3 regions of the Streptomyces sp. NPDC017991 genome follow, and region 1 is predicted to be linked to each of the others. Evidence: riboswitches for the same ligand, from Rfam matches in the RefSeq annotation. Region 1 holds a riboswitch; each other region holds the start of a gene.

What was found. Region 1 has a riboswitch for thiamine pyrophosphate ahead of thiC (phosphomethylpyrimidine synthase ThiC). Riboswitches for the same ligand answer to the same signal wherever they lie in the genome.
Positions count from the first base shown of each region.
Region 2: linked by a shared signal. The riboswitch ahead of ACH4DZ_RS37945 (thiamine ABC transporter substrate binding subunit) and the one ahead of thiC (phosphomethylpyrimidine synthase ThiC) in region 1 are both predicted to bind thiamine pyrophosphate.
Region 3: linked by a shared signal. The riboswitch ahead of thiO (glycine oxidase ThiO) and the one ahead of thiC (phosphomethylpyrimidine synthase ThiC) in region 1 are both predicted to bind thiamine pyrophosphate.

Region 1 is NZ_JBIRGP010000004.1:201,825-206,806, reverse strand. It holds gene ACH4DZ_RS13630 (SsgA family sporulation/cell division regulator) at 1-334, shown strand, start outside; gene ACH4DZ_RS13625 (YibE/F family protein) at 486-1,952, opposite strand; TPP riboswitch at 2,024-2,180, shown strand; gene thiC (phosphomethylpyrimidine synthase ThiC) at 2,173-4,077, shown strand; gene ACH4DZ_RS13615 (DUF397 domain-containing protein) at 4,390-4,596, shown strand; gene ACH4DZ_RS13610 (Scr1 family TA system antitoxin-like transcriptional regulator) at 4,679-4,982, opposite strand, start outside.
Region 2 is NZ_JBIRGP010000016.1:227,827-232,808, reverse strand. It holds gene ACH4DZ_RS37955 (ABC transporter ATP-binding protein) at 1-127, opposite strand, end outside; gene ACH4DZ_RS37950 (ABC transporter permease) at 130-1,833, opposite strand; gene ACH4DZ_RS37945 (thiamine ABC transporter substrate binding subunit) at 1,809-2,906, opposite strand; TPP riboswitch at 2,985-3,090, opposite strand; gene rlmN (23S rRNA (adenine(2503)-C(2))-methyltransferase RlmN) at 3,117-4,223, opposite strand; gene ACH4DZ_RS37935 (DUF6233 domain-containing protein) at 4,389-4,730, shown strand; gene ACH4DZ_RS37930 (hypothetical protein) at 4,796-4,982, shown strand, end outside.
Region 3 is NZ_JBIRGP010000005.1:228,274-233,255, forward strand. It holds gene thiE (thiamine phosphate synthase) at 64-714, opposite strand; gene ACH4DZ_RS17305 (Rv2175c family DNA-binding protein) at 855-1,226, opposite strand; gene ACH4DZ_RS17310 (NAD(P)/FAD-dependent oxidoreductase) at 1,403-2,632, opposite strand; gene ACH4DZ_RS17315 (hypothetical protein) at 2,712-3,056, opposite strand; TPP riboswitch at 3,109-3,222, shown strand; gene thiO (glycine oxidase ThiO) at 3,220-4,440, shown strand; gene thiS (sulfur carrier protein ThiS) at 4,437-4,643, shown strand; gene ACH4DZ_RS17330 (thiazole synthase) at 4,647-4,982, shown strand, end outside.

The sequences.
Region 1 (4,982 bases):
TGCCGTGCGTCTGACCTTCCACCTGCCCGGCGACGCTCCGGTGACCTGGGCCTTCGGTCGGGAGTTGCTGATCGACGGTGTGGGCCGACCGTGCGGGGACGGAGACGTGCACATCACTCCCTCGGACTCCGAGGGTTTCGGCGATGTGCTGATCCGGCTTCAGGTGGGCGTCGACCAGGCCCTGTTCCGCTGCGGTACGGCGCCGCTGCTGGCGTTCCTCGACCGTACGGACCGGCTGGTCCCGCTGGGCCAGGAGCGCTCCCTCGCCGACTTCGACACGCACCTGGACGAGGCCCTGGACCGCATCCTGGCGGAGGAGCAGAGCGCGGGGTGACGCGGCGGCGGCCGACGTGAGGTGACGCTTCCCCCCTTCGTCGGTCGTCGTTCCCCGCTGCCCGCGCTCGGCCGACAGCCGTCCTGCGCGGGAGCGCCCCCGCCCTGGGAAGGTCCAAGGAAGACCGGCCCGTCCCGGTGACGCGCCGGTTTCAGTGCTTGCGGCGGCGGCCGCTCCCACCGCGCAACGGTGCCTTCGAGCCGGACTGGGACTGCGGCTGCGATTGCTGTGGTTGCGGCTGCGGGGCCGGGACAGCGTCACCCGGGCGGTCAGCCGAGACGACCAGGGCCGCGAGAGCTGTCGTGACCGGCACCGAGGCGACCAGCCCGATCGAGCCGACGAGGGTGCGGACGATCTCCGCGGCCACCAGTTCGCTGTTGGCCACCGTCCCCACGCTGCTCTGCGCGATGGAGAAGAGCAGCAGCAGAGGCAGCGCCGCGCCCGCGTAGGCGAGGACGAGCGTGTTGACGACGGACGCGATGTGGTCGCGGCCGATACGGATGCCCGCGCGGTACAGACCTCGCCAGCCCATCGTCGGGTTGGCCTCGTGCAGCTCCCAGACCGCCGACGTCTGTGTCACCGTGACGTCGTCGAGCACTCCGAGCGAACCGATGATGACACCCGCGAGCAGCAGACCGCTCATGTCGATGGACGGGTAGAGACCGTGGATCAGGCCGGTGTTGTCGTCGGTGTTGCCGGTCAGCGCGGCCCAGTCGATGAACAGAGAGCCGAGCAGCCCGATCAGCACCAGGGACAGCAGCGTGCCCAGTACGGCGACCGACGTCCGGGCCGAGAGACCGTGACACATGTAGAGCGCGATCAGCATGATGGCGCTGGCCCCGACCACCGCCACGACCAGCGGATTCGACCCCTGCAAAATCGCGGGCAGGATGAAGAACGTCAGGATCAGGAAGCTGACGGCCAGCGCGATCAGCGCCATGACACCCCGCATCCGGCCCACCACGACCACGGCGAGGGCGAAGATGCCGGCGAGCAGCGCCATGGGGAGCTTGCGGTTCACATCGGTGACCGAGTACTGGAGTTCCTTGGGGGCGTCGGGCGCGTACGCCACGATCACCTCCTGGCCCTGCTCCAACTGGCGCGAGGAGTCCGGCTGGACGATCTCCGTGAAGGTACGGCCCTTGTCCTTGCCGGAGTCGACCCGGATCGTCGCCTTCTTGCAGGTGCCCGAGTCCTGCTGCTGAGCCGATGAGCCCTCGGCCGTCGAGGTGTCGCCGGTCGGAGTCTCGCCCGAGGCGTTCACGGACTTGCAGTCGACCTTGTCGATCTTGGTCACGGTGGCCTGCTGGGTCTGCCGGTCGAAGCCGACACCCGTGCGCTCATGTCCGGGTGCGCCGCCCGGCCAGAGCACCGCGAGACCCACAACGACCGCCACGGCGAAAGGAATCAGCACCGCCGCGATGATCTTGCGCAGATGCATGGAGACTGGGGCCGCGGGGCCATGACTGTGTGAGTGACCGTGCCCGCCGCCCGCAGGTCCGTCGCCGCCACCGCCGGGGCCGTGGGGTCCATGTCCGCCGCCGTGACCGTGGCCGTCGTGGCCGTGTCCGTGGGGCGGTTCGGACGGCGGAAGTGGGGGCTGCTGCGTCGTGGTCACCGACCGATCATCGCAAGAACGAGAGGGGCCCACTGTTCACCGCGCCCATTGTGACGCTAGCGTGGAAGCACCTTTGCACACGCGGGAGCTCGGAGCACCGGGCTGAGAGGGCGCTGACCTCCGTATCCGCGATGTTTCACGTGGAACATCGCCGGACGGGAAACGCTGCGTCGACCGCCGAACCTGTTACCGGGTAATGCCGGCGTAGGGAGTAGGTCTCATGACCAACAAGGACGTACGCACGCCTGCCTCCAGTCAGACGGGCGGGGCGCTCGCCCCGGTCGACGGCACCGAGGTGTCCGCAGCGGTCGAGGACGGCGGGGCAACTGCTTCACCCGAGAGCGGCGAAGCCGGGAAGTCCGAAGCCGGCAAGTCCGAAACCGGGAAGTCGATCGGCTGGCACAAGGCGTATGTCGCGGGCTCGCGCCCCGATCTGCGGGTGCCGGTCCGTCAGGTGCACCTCACCAACGGTGAGTCGATCACCCTGTACGACACCTCCGGCCCGTACACCGATCCGGTCGTCGACACCGATGTACGCAGGGGTCTGGCGCCTCTGCGCGACAACTGGATCATCACCCGTGGCGACACCGAGGAGTACGCGGGCCGTCCCGTGAGCCCCGAGGACGACGGGATCAAGCACACCTCGCCGCGCGGCGGCCTGCGCAACCTGGACGCGGTCTTCCCGGGGCGCCCGCGGCTGCCCCGCCGGAGCCGTGACGGGCAGGCGGTGACACAACTCGCCTACGCGCGGCGGGGCGAGGTGACGCCGGAGATGGAGTACGTGGCCATCCGGGAGAACGTCGACCCCGAGGTCGTCCGTACGGAGATCGCGGCGGGCCGGGCCGTGCTGCCGGCCAACGCCAACCATCCCGAGATCGAGCCGATGATCATCGGCAAGCGGTTCCTGGTGAAGGTCAACGCCAACATCGGCAACTCCGCGGTCACCTCCTCCATCGAGGAGGAGGTCGACAAGATGACCTGGGCGACGCGCTGGGGCGCCGACACGGTGATGGACCTGTCGACCGGCCGCAACATCCACACCACCCGCGAGTGGGTGCTGCGCAACTCCCCGGTCCCCATCGGCACGGTCCCCCTCTACCAGGCGCTGGAGAAGGTCGACGGACGGGCCGAGGAACTCACCTGGGAGATCTACAAGGACACGGTCATCGAGCAGGCCGAGCAGGGCGTGGACTACATGACCGTCCACGCGGGTGTGCGTCTGCCGTACGTCCCGCTGACCGCGAACCGCAAGACCGGCATCGTCTCGCGCGGCGGTTCCATCATGGCGGCGTGGTGCCTGGCGCACCACAAGGAGTCGTTCCTGTACGAGCGCTTCGAGGACCTCTGCGAGATTCTCGCCGCGTACGACGTCACGTACTCGCTCGGCGACGGCCTGCGGCCCGGGTCGATCGCGGACGCCAACGACGCCGCGCAGTTCGCGGAGTTGCGGACCCTGGGGGAGCTCAACAAGGTCGCGAAGCGTTTCAACGTACAGACCATGATCGAGGGCCCGGGGCATGTCCCGATGCACAAGATCAAGGAGAACATCGACCTTCAGCAGGAGATCTGCGAGGAGGCCCCGTTCTATACGCTCGGCCCGCTGACGACCGACGTCGCGCCGGCGTACGACCACATCACCTCCGGCATCGGGGCTGCGATGATCGCCTGGTGGGGCACGGCGATGCTCTGCTACGTCACGCCCAAGGAACATCTGGGCCTGCCCAACCGTGACGACGTCAAGACGGGTGTCATCACCTACAAGATCGCGGCCCACGCGGCGGACCTCGCCAAGGGGCATCCGGGCGCACAGGAGTGGGACGACGCGTTGTCGGACGCCCGCTTCGAGTTCCGCTGGGAGGACCAGTTCAATCTGGCCCTGGATCCGGACACCGCCCGGGAGTTCCACGACGAGACCCTGCCGGCCGAACCGGCCAAGACGGCACACTTCTGCTCCATGTGCGGGCCGAAGTTCTGCTCGATGAAGATCAGCCACAGCATTAACGAGCAGTTCGGCGGTACGGCGGCCGCAGGGGCCTCGCCCGAAGAGGTCGCCGACGGGATGCTCCAGAAATCCAAGGAGTTCGCCGCCGCGGGCAACCGGGTCTATCTGCCCATGGCCGACTGAACCGCGCGGCCCATCGGTTCCGCATACCTTTGGTCGACTGATCAGTCGTGTGCCGTGACGCCGTGGCCTTGGACGATCATTTCCAGGGCCTCGGCGTTCCGGGCCGTAGGAACAGTCTCGGCTCCTTTTCGGCCAGTCGTTTGGGCGACGCACCCTGCCCTTTGTTGTGTTTCTTGTGCATATACCTCCATTTAATAGCCTGCGTCAGGCGTTCATGTGCGTCTTGGCAGTGCTGATGGCGACGCCCATACTGATTTCGATGCCGAATTGCAGGGCATCGCCACTTTTCACAGGTGAAGATGTGGGGGTTGCATGAGGCCCGATGATGCTGAAGTGCGTTGGCTGAAGAGTTCGGCCAGCATCGAGGGAAACTGTGTCGAGGTGGCCGCCATCCGCGGGATAGCGGTACGAGACTCGAACCACCCTGGCAGGGCATCCGTGGGATTCAGTGCATATGCTTGGCGCTCATTCCTCTCCGCCCTGAAGGACTGTGACACATCCCTACGGGCATCCTCGTAGGAAGACCTGTATGTCCGAACGGTGACGGGATTCTGTTCGTGCGGTCAGAATGTTTATCCGTGGCACGCTCCCCTTGGCGCCTTTAGCTCTGGCCGAACAGAAACTCTCTCGTCACCTCCGTCGCCACCTCCCTCTCCACTTCCCAGAAGTCGTCCAGATAGTCGGTCGGGCGGCGTTGCGAGATGCGTCCCAACGCCTTCTCGCTGATGATGACTTCGCCGTCCGCGCTCTCCAGATAGGCGACCATCTCGTCTTCGTCGCCGGGAAATTCGAAGAGCACGTAGGGTGAGCGGAACTGCCGGTAGATGCCGGCGCCGAAAGGGACAGTGCGTACTGTCACGTTCGGCAGTTCGTTGATGGCCAGCAGTTTCTCGTACTGCCTTCTC
Region 2 (4,982 bases), on a different contig from region 1:
GGGTCGACTTGCCGCTGCCGCTGGGCCCCAGGACGCACACGATCTCGTGCTCGCCGACATCGAGCCCGACGCCGTCCAACACCGGGCGCCCCCCGAACCGTACGGTCGCCCCCTCCAGTTCGAGCATCGTCAGAACTCTCCCGTCCGGTCGGAGCGAAGGTCGGTGCGTAGGCGTTCGAGGACCAGCAGCGCCACCGCGCACACCAGCATCAAGATGGTCGAGAGGGCCATGGCCTGCCCGTAGCTGAGGTCCCCGGCCCGTCCGAGCAGTCGCGCCACGGCGACCGGCAGCGTCGGGTTGTCGGGCCGTGCGATGAAGACGGTCGCGCCGAACTCGCCCAGCGACACCGCGAAGGCGAACCCGGCCGCGACCAGCAGCGCCCTCCGCACCATCGGCAGATCGACCTCGCGCCACACCCGCCAGGGCGAGGCCCCGAGCACCGCCGCGGCCTCGCGCAGACGTCCGTCCACCGCGCGCAGCACCGGCAGCATGGTCCGTACGACGAAGGGGACGCCCACCAGCGCCTGCGCGAGCGGCACCAGGATCCATGAGCTCCGCAGATCCAGCGGCGGCTCGTCGAGCGCGATGAGGAAGCCGAAGCCGACGGTCACGGCGGAGACGCCGAGCGGCAGCATGAGCAGCGCGTCGAAGCCGCGGACCAGGCGTCCCAGGCGTCCGGCGTCCCGGCGGGTGAGGGCGGCGGCCGCGAGTCCACCGATCAGCAGGGCGATGGCGGTCGCGGCGAAGGCGTACCGCAGCGAGTTGCCGACGGCGTCGATCGGCGGGACCAGGAAGAGACTGCCCTCGTCGCTGGTGAGCGCCTTGTAGTAGCCGAAGCCGGGGGCGTCGAGCGAGCGCTGGACGAGGACGGCGAGCGGCAGGACGAGCAGCACGGCGATGGAGCCGAGAACGCCCGCGAGCAGCGCCCACTGCCCCGCCCCGCGCGGCCGACGCGCGCTCGCTGCGGCATCCACCAGCCGCAGGGCCGTCTCCCGCCGTCGTACGGTCCGGGCGTGGACGGCGAGGATCGCGCCCACCGCGACGAACTGGACGAGCGTCAGCACGGCGGCCGTCGAGAGGTCGAAGATCTCCGAGGTCTGCCGGTAGATCTCGACTTCGAGCGTCGAGAAGGTGGGGCCGCCGAGGATCTGCACGACGCCGAAGGAGGTGAAGGTGAAGAGGAACACCATGAGCGCGGCGGCGGCCACGGCCGGGCCGAGCGCAGGGAGCGTCACCCCGCGCCAGGCCGCGAACCGGGAGGCGCCGAGCATCCGCGCGGCCTCCTCCTGCCGCGGGTCGAGCTGCGACCAGAGACCGCCGACCGTGCGGACGACGACCGCGTAGTTGAAGAAGACGTGCGCGAGCAGGATGGCCCACACGGTGGTGTCCAGGCGTACGCCCCACAGCTCGTCGAGCAGCCCGCCCCGCCCGAGCAGCGCCAGGAAGGCCGTGCCCACGACGACCGTCGGCAGCACGAACGGCACGGTGACGACGGCCCGCAGAATCTGCTTGCCCCTGAACTCGAAGCGCGCGAAGACGTACGCGCCGGGGAGCGCGATCAGCAGGGTGAGCGCGGTCGAGGCCAGCGCCTGCCAGGTCGTGAACCACAGGACGTGCCGGATGTCGGACTGTCCGAGCACGTCCCAGATCCGCCCGAACCGCCAGACGCCGTCGACCTTCAGCCCACGAACGGTGATCGCGGCGACCGGATAGGCGAAGAAGACCCCGAAGAACGCGACGGGCACGATCATGAGCCCGAGCCGCGCCGCGCTCCCCCGGCGCGGAGACCGGGGGCGCGCGCTGGGCTCTACTTCAGTACGAGCGAGGTCCATGACTTGACCCACTCGTCACGGTTGTCGGCGATCCTGGCGGGGGCCAGGGTCTCGGGGTTCGCGGCGGCCGGCCCGTACCGGGTGAACGCGTCGGGCACCTCAGCGCCCTCGACCACCGGGTACACGAACATGTTGAGCGGCATGTCCTCCTGGAACTGCTTGCCGACCAGGAAGTCGATGAGCGCCTTGCCGCCCTCGGTGTTCCCGGCGTTGCTCAGCAGGCCCGCGTACTCGACCTGGCGGAAGCAGGTGCCGTCCGCGACACCGGTCGGCGCAGTCTTCGGCTTGGGGTCGGCGTAGATGACCTCGGCGGGCGGCGAGGAGGCGTACGAGACGACGAGCGGGCGGTCGCCCTTGGCCTTCCTGCCGCCGGCGGACCCGGAGAACTCCTCGTTGTAGGCCTGCTCCCAGCCGTCGACGACCTTCACGCCGTTGGCCTTGAGCTTCTTCCAGTAGCCCTCCCAGCCCTTGTCGCCGTACTTCGCGGCGGTGCCGAGCAGGAAGCCGAGGCCGGGCGAGGAGGTCGAGGCGTTCTCGGTGACGAGCAGATCCTTGTACGCGGGCTTGATCAGGTCGTCGAAGGACGTGGGCACGGCCAGCTTGTGCGCGCTGAAGTAGGCCTTGTCGTAGTTGACGCAGATGTCACCGGAGTCGATGGGCGTGACCCGGTGCTTGTCCTGGTCGACCCGGTACTCGGACCGGATGCCGTCGGCGCCCTTGGCCTCGTACGACTGGAAGAGCCCGTTGTCGAGGGCGCGGGAGAGCAGGGTGTTGTCGACGCCGAAGAGGACGTCTCCCTGCGGGTTGTCCTTGGTGAGGATCGCCTTGTTGACGGCCTGCCCGGCGTCGCCGTCCTTGAGGACCCTGACCTTGTACCCGGACTCCTTCTCGAACGCCTTCAGTACGTCCTTGGTGTAGGCGAAAGAGTCATGGCTGACGAGGGTGACGGTCTTGGACCCGGAGCCCCCACCGCTCCCGGAGTCGGACGAGCCGCACGCGCCGAGCGCGGCGAGGCCGAGCCCGGTGGCCGCGACCACGGCGGTGACCCTGAAGATGCTGCTCTTGTCGCTCACTGGATTCCTCCTGGGTTGACCAGGAAGAGACGCGGCCCTGCCCGGGACCTCGGTCGGATCCCGGGCAGGGCGCAACAGCTTGAGTAGTGACCGAACTTCCTACCCAGAATGACCTGGGCGAGGTTCAGAGGGTCTGCGGGCTGTCCCGCACTCTCAGCGCTGTGGCGCTCCCCTGTCGGAATATGAAGATGTACGTACGTATGCGCCAGACTACCGCTCGGTGGCCGCGAGCTGTCCGCACGCCCCGTCGATCTCCTGGCCACGGGTGTCCCGGACGGTGACGGGCACACCATGGGCGGCGATCGCCTCGACGAACGCCTTCTCGTCCTCGGGCCGCGAGGCGGTCCACTTGGAACCGGGCGTCGGGTTCAGCGGGATCAGGTTCACATGCACCGGCTTGCCCTTGAGCATCCGCCCGAGCCGGTCACCGCGCCACGCCTGGTCGTTGATGTCCCGGATGAGCGCGTACTCGATGGAGAGCCGGCGCCCCGACCTGGCCGCGTACTCCCAGCCCGCGTCCAGCACCTCCCGTACCTTCCACCGCGTGTTGACCGGTACGAGGGTGTCGCGCAGCTCGTCGTCCGGTGCGTGCAGGGAGATGGCGAGACGGCACTTGAAGCCCTCGTCGGCGAACCGGTTGATGGCGGGGACGAGACCGACGGTCGAGACGGTGATCCCACGCTGCGAGAGCCCGAGCCCGTCCGGCTCCGGGTCGGTGAGGGCCCGGATGGACTGGACGACCCGCTTGTAGTTGGCGAGCGGCTCGCCCATGCCCATGAAGACGATGTTGCTGAGCCGCGCCGGGCCGCCGGGGATCTCCCCGTCGCGCAGCGCCCGCATGCCGTCGACGATCTGGTGCACGATCTCGCCGGTCGACAGGTTCCGGTCGAGACCGGCCTGTCCCGTCGCGCAGAACGGGCAGTTCATCCCGCAGCCGGCCTGTGAGCTGATGCACATGGTGACCCGGTCCGGGTAGCGCATCAGCACGGACTCGACGAGCGTGCCGTCGAAGAGCCGCCAGAGGGTCTTGCGGGTGGTGTCGTCGTCGGTGGACAGATGCCGCACGACCGTCATCAGCTCGGGCAGCAGGGCTTCCTGCAGCTTGGCGCGCGAACCGGCAGGGATGTCGGTCCACTGCTCGGGGTCGTGCGCGAACCGCGCGAAGTAGTGCTGCGAGAGCTGTTTGGCACGAAACGGCTTCTCACCGACCGCGGCAACAGCTTCTTTACGCTCGGCGGGCGTGAGATCGGCAAGGTGCCGCGGCGGCTTCTTGGCTCCGCGGGGGGCGACGAATGTGAGTTCTCCGGGCTTAGGCATGGCTGTACCAGTGTCGCAGATCGTTTCGTGTGACCTGAGCCGCCGGATCCCGGCGGTGTGCGGTCGCACAAGGCGGTCGCGCGAGGCGGTCGCCTCACGGTTTTGTGGGCCTCTTCCGCCGGCGGCGTTGCCATCTAGGCCACACTTGGACCTAGAATCGAACGCGTGTCCGATAAAGTGTCTCGTCTGGATCGCCTGCGCAGCGTCCGCGAATGGCTGGCCTGGCAGTTGCGCCGCACGGACGACACCATCGCCGAGCTCGAACGTCAGGAGGCGACCACTGCCCGTGCCGCGCGCACACTGTCCCCACCCACACCCGGCTGGAAGCTCGCGTTGCGAAGAGCGGGTGGCAGACCCACCCCCGACGCCGTCCATACGAGCGACTGCGGCATGGCCGGCAAGAACACCAAACCGCTGCCCCGCGAGCAGGCGCTCCGGGCTCTCACGGAGGACGGCATCACCGCGTGCCCCTACTGCCGGCCCGACAACGATCTGGGTGTGCTGTGAACGGCGAACGGTCGCAGGACGAGAACATCAGCGGGACGAACGCGGCGCCCATCGTCGTGCACCGCATGACGGGCGCCCGCGGGCGCCGGGTCACCATCCACGGCCAGGTCTTCGGCCTCGCCCACAGCGACACCGACCTGGTCGAGTTCCTGCGCCGGGCGGGGCTGCCGGACGACGCCTGGGAGCTGCTGGACGACCCGCGGTGGGTGAAGTGGCAGGGTGGCCGGCCGCACGAGTACTCCGCGGCGGGCC
Region 3 (4,982 bases), on a different contig from region 1:
CGATCGATCCTGGATCGGCAGGTATCCGTTCTGCTCTGTCCCGCTCTGTGCCGCGCCCGCGGTTCACGCCCCCCGGAGCCGCTTGGCGAACTCCGCCGCCGCCGCGCCCGGGTCGTCTGCCTCGGTGATCGCCCGTACGACGACGACGCGGCGGGCGCCCGCTTCGAGCACCTGGTCGAGGTTGCCGAGGCCGATGCCGCCGATGGCGAACCAGGGGCGGTCCGTGGCGAGCGCGGCCGTGTGCCGGACCAGGTCGAGGCCCGGGGCGTGGCGGCCGGGCTTGGTGGGGGTCGGCCAGCAGGGGCCGGTGCAGAAGTAGTCCACGCCGGCCTGGACGGCGGCGGCCGAGGCCTCCGGTCCCGCGTGCGTGGAGCGGCCTATCAGGACCTCGTCGCCGAGGATCGCCCGGGCCGCGGGGACGGGGAGGTCTCCCTGGCCGAGGTGCAGGACGTCGGCTCCGACGGCGTGGGCCACGTCGGCCCGGTCGTTCACCGCGAGGAGCTTGCCGTGCCGGCGGCAGGCGTCCGCGAACACCGCGAGGTGCTCCAGTTCCTCGGCCGCCTCCATGCCCTTGTCCCGCAACTGCACGATGTCCACGCCGCCCGCGAGGGCCGCGTCCAGGAAGGCGGCGAGGTCGCCCTGGCGCCTGCGGGCGTCCGTGCAGAGGTAGACCCGGGCGTCGGCGAGCTGTGCGCGTGCGGTGGATTCGGGCATGCGTGGGTCCCCCGTGTGGTGTCGGTGGCGTACGGGCCGCGGGGCCGCGGGCCCGGTCCTGTCTCCACAGCTCGCGGCCCACAGCTCGCGGCCCGTGGCCCGTACGCCGTACGGCGTTGCGGTTGTGCGGCGTGCTCGGGTCAGACGGCGAGCGCCTGGGCGCGGCGCTTCACCTCCGTGCCGCGATTCTCACTCAGAGCCTGCGCGGGGGTGCCGGGCAGGCTCTCGTCGGGGGTGAAGAGCCACTCCAGCATCTCTTCGTCGTTGTAGCCGTCGTCCCGCAGGAGCGTCAGGGTGCCTACGAGGCCCTTGACGACCTTCTGTTCGTCCACGTCGATGAAAGCGGCGGGGACGTGCAGCGCGCGGTTCTCACCTCGGCGTACGGCGATCAGCTGGCCTTCCCTGACCAGCTGCCGGACGCGCGTCACCTCGACGCCGAACTTTTCGGCGATGTCGGGGAGGGTGAGCCAGGCAGGGACGAGAGCATCGATCTTTGCGTCAATCTCGGTCACGAGGACAAGCCTGCCATCTCCCACTGACAGCCGGTACCCGGGCGCCTCGCTCCGCCCGGGGTCGGACTCGCTGGAGAACGTACGACGGGGCGCCCTGTCAGGGGCGCGGGGAACCGCGCGACCGGCCCCACCGGGCCCACAAGCAGCCGACCGCCTCCCCGCGGACGCGCGACGCGCTAGACCGCGGCTCCCTTCAAGGGGCGGGACGGGTCCGTCAGGAGGGCTGGGTCCATTCGGGTGCCCGACTCGATCAGCCGGCGGCCCTGCGCCAGGTCCCGGGGCCGCCCCACCGCCAGCACCGCGACCAGGCGGCCCTCCCGGAGCCAGCACACCGACCAGGAGGGCCCCGCCGGATCCCCCCGCCGGAGCAGGGTGTCGGCGGCCCCGTGGTGCCCGGCGTACTGGACGAAGCGGCCGAACTGCTCCGACCAGAAGTACGGCACCGGGTCGTACGGCGCGGGCGTCTCCCCCACGATGTTCGCCGCGACCGTGCGCGGCCCCTGGAGGGCGTTGTCCCAATGGTGGACCAGCAGGCGTTCCCCGTAGCGGCCCGACGGGAACGAGGCGCAGTCGCCGACCGCGTACACGTCCGGAAGGGAGGTGCGGAGATGGTCGTCCGCGACGACCTCCCGGTGGGCGCCCAGTTCGATCCCCGAACCGGCCAGCCAGGACGTGGCCGGCCGCGCCCCGATACCGACCACCACGGCCCCGGCGGGCAGCCGTGAGCCGTCGTCCAGCACCACCGCGCCGGGCTCCACGCGCTCCACGCGCGCGTGGGTGCGCAGCGACGCCCCGCTGTCCGCGTACCAGGCGGCCATGGGCGCGGCCACCTCGGCCGGCAGCACGCCCACCAGCGGCCGGTCGGCGGCCTCGACGACGGTCACCGAGCACCCCGCCTCACGCGCCGCCGTGGCGAACTCCGCGCCGATCCACCCCGCGCCCACCACCACGATGTCGTGCTGCCGGGCGAGGACGGGGCGCAGCCGCTCGGCGTCGTCGAGGGTGCGCAGCAGATGGACACCGGGTACGCCCTCGGCGCCCGGCAGCCGGACGGGTTCCGCTCCCGTGGCGACGACCAGGACGTCGTACGGGACGCGTCCCCCGGCCGTGTCGAGTTCGCGGGTGGCCGGGCGGACGCCGGTGACCTCCAGGCCCAGCCGCAGTTCCACGTCGAGGGTCTCGAAGTCGACGTCGAAGGCGGATCCCTCGGCCTTGCCGAGCAGTACGGCCTTGGACAGCGGCGGGCGGTCGTACGGCTGGTGGGGTTCCGCGCCGATCAGGGTCACGCTGCCGGGGAAGCCCTGTTCCCGCAGGGCGACGGCGGTCTGCACGCCTGCCATGCCCGCACCGACGATCACGACGCGTACGCGCGCCGCCGGGCCCGTTTCCTGTGTCAGCTCGCTCACCCGGTCACCATAGACAGTCGGTGAAATCGTCGGTCAGGGGCACGGTCGGTGAGCTGTTGCACAACCTCCGGGCACGGCGTCAGCTCCGGGTGACCTCTTCGACCACACTCGTCCCGCCGCCCTCCTGGGACTCCCACTCCCAGGTCTCCGCCAGCCGCACCCGGCCGTCGGGGGTCTCGGCGACCTGGGACACACAGTGCCCCGACGAGGTGGTTCCGTCCGTCTTCAGCTGGACGTAGCGAAAGTCGAGCCGGTCGCCCTCGCGGGTCCCCACGAGGTGGCCGCGTACGACGTCGCCGCCCGCGTACCCGGCCCAGATCTCACCGTCCTTCTCGTGGTACGAGAACCGGGTGCGCGTCCCCACCTGACCCGGTGCCTGGTCGGCCACGGGGGCGAGGACGAGTCCGTCGAGCGAGCGGGCCATGCCGTGAGGCTCCCTTACTGCGGTGCGGGGCGAAGAGCTAGGGTGGCCAACGTAAAGCACTCGCGGGAGCCCGGGCGTACCGGGCTGAGAGGGAGGCTGGGACGGCCTCCGACCGTACGAACCTGATCCGGGTCATGCCGGCGAAGGGAGGGGCTGGACGCCCATGTCGCGTACACCGCAAGCACCCCTGAGCATCCCGACCACCGATGTCCTGGTCGTCGGGGGCGGGATCATCGGGCTGGTCACCGCCTGGCGGGCCGCGCAGCGCGGGCTGACGACCGCGCTGGTGGATCCCGAACCCGGCGGCGGCGCCGCGCAGGTCGCGGCCGGGATGCTGGCCGCCGTCACCGAGCTGCACTACGGCGAGGAGACCCTCCTCGGCCTGAACCTGGCCTCGGCGCGGCGCTATCCGGACTTCGTCGCGGAGCTGACCGGGGCGACCGGCCAGGACCTCGGCTACCGCAGGTGCGGCACGCTGAGCGTCGCGCTCGACGCCGACGACCGCGCCCATCTGCGGGAACTGCACGCCCTGCAGCGCCGGTCGGGCCTGGAGTCGGAGTGGCTGAGCGGCCGCGAGTGCCGCCGCCTGGAGCCGATGCTCGCGCCCGGGGTGCGCGGCGGACTACGGGTGGACGGCGACCACCAGATCGACCCGCGGCGACTCACCGCGGCTCTGGTCACGGCCTGCGAGCGGACCGGGGTGGTCTTCCACCGGACGTGGGCCGAGCGCCTGACCGTCGTACGGGACCGGGCCACCGGAGTCGTCACGGCGGACGGCACCGAACTGTCCGCGGGGCAGGTGGTCCTCGCCGCGGGCAGCCTCAGCGGACGTCTCGCGGGTGTGCCCAAGGACGTGCTGCCGCCGGTGCGTCCCGTGAAGGGGCAGGTGCTGCGGCTGGCCATGCCGGAGCGGACCCCGGCCCTCCGGAGCCCGAACGCGCCCCTGAACGCGCCCTTCCTGAGCCGGACCGTGCGTGCCGTGGTCCGCGGCAGCCACGTCTACCTGGTGCCGCGCGAGAACGGCGAGCTGGTCGTCGGCGCGACCAGCGAGGAGCTGGGCTGGGACACCACGGTGACCGCGGGCGGTGTGTACGAGCTGCTGCGGGACGCCCACGAACTCGTTCCCGGCATCACCGAACTGCCGCTCACCGAGACGCGCGCCGGACTGCGCCCGGCCTCCCCCGACAACGCGCCCCTGCTCGGCCCGACCGATCTCCCGGGGCTGCTCCTGGCAACCGGCCACCACCGCAACGGCGTGCTGCTCACCCCGGTCACCGGCGACGCCCTGGCGCACGCCCTGACCACGGGGGAACTCACCGAAGAGGCCCGTCCGTTCACCCCCGGGCGGTTCGACGCCGTCGCACTCACGGAGCAGCCCGCATGAGCGTGACCGTCCTCGTCAACGGGGAGCGGCGGGAACTCGCCGCCGACACCGCTCTCGACGCCCTCGTGACGGCTCTCTGCGCGGCTCCCTCCGGTGTCGCCGCCGCGCTCAACGAGACCGTCGTCCCGCGCACGCAGTGGCCGGCGACCTTCCTGCGCGAGGGAGACCGCGTCGAAGTGCTCACCGCCGTCCAAGGAGGCTGACCCATGGCCGACGACCCCTTCGTCCTCGGCGGTACGTCCTACACGTCCCGTCTGATCATGGGCACCGGCGGTGCCCCCAGCCTCGACGTCCTGGAGCGCTCGCTCGTCGCGTCCGGCACGGAGCTGACGACGGTCGCCATGCGGCGCGTGAGTCCCGGGTCCCACGGCTCGGTCCTCTCCGTGCTCGACCGGCTCGGCATCCGCGTACTGCCCAACACCGCGGGCTGTTTCACCGCCGGGGAGGCCGTCCTGACGGCCCGCCTCGCGCGCGAGGCGCTCGGTACGGACGTCGTCAAGCTGGAGGTCATCGCCGACGAGCGCACGCTGCTGCCCGACCCG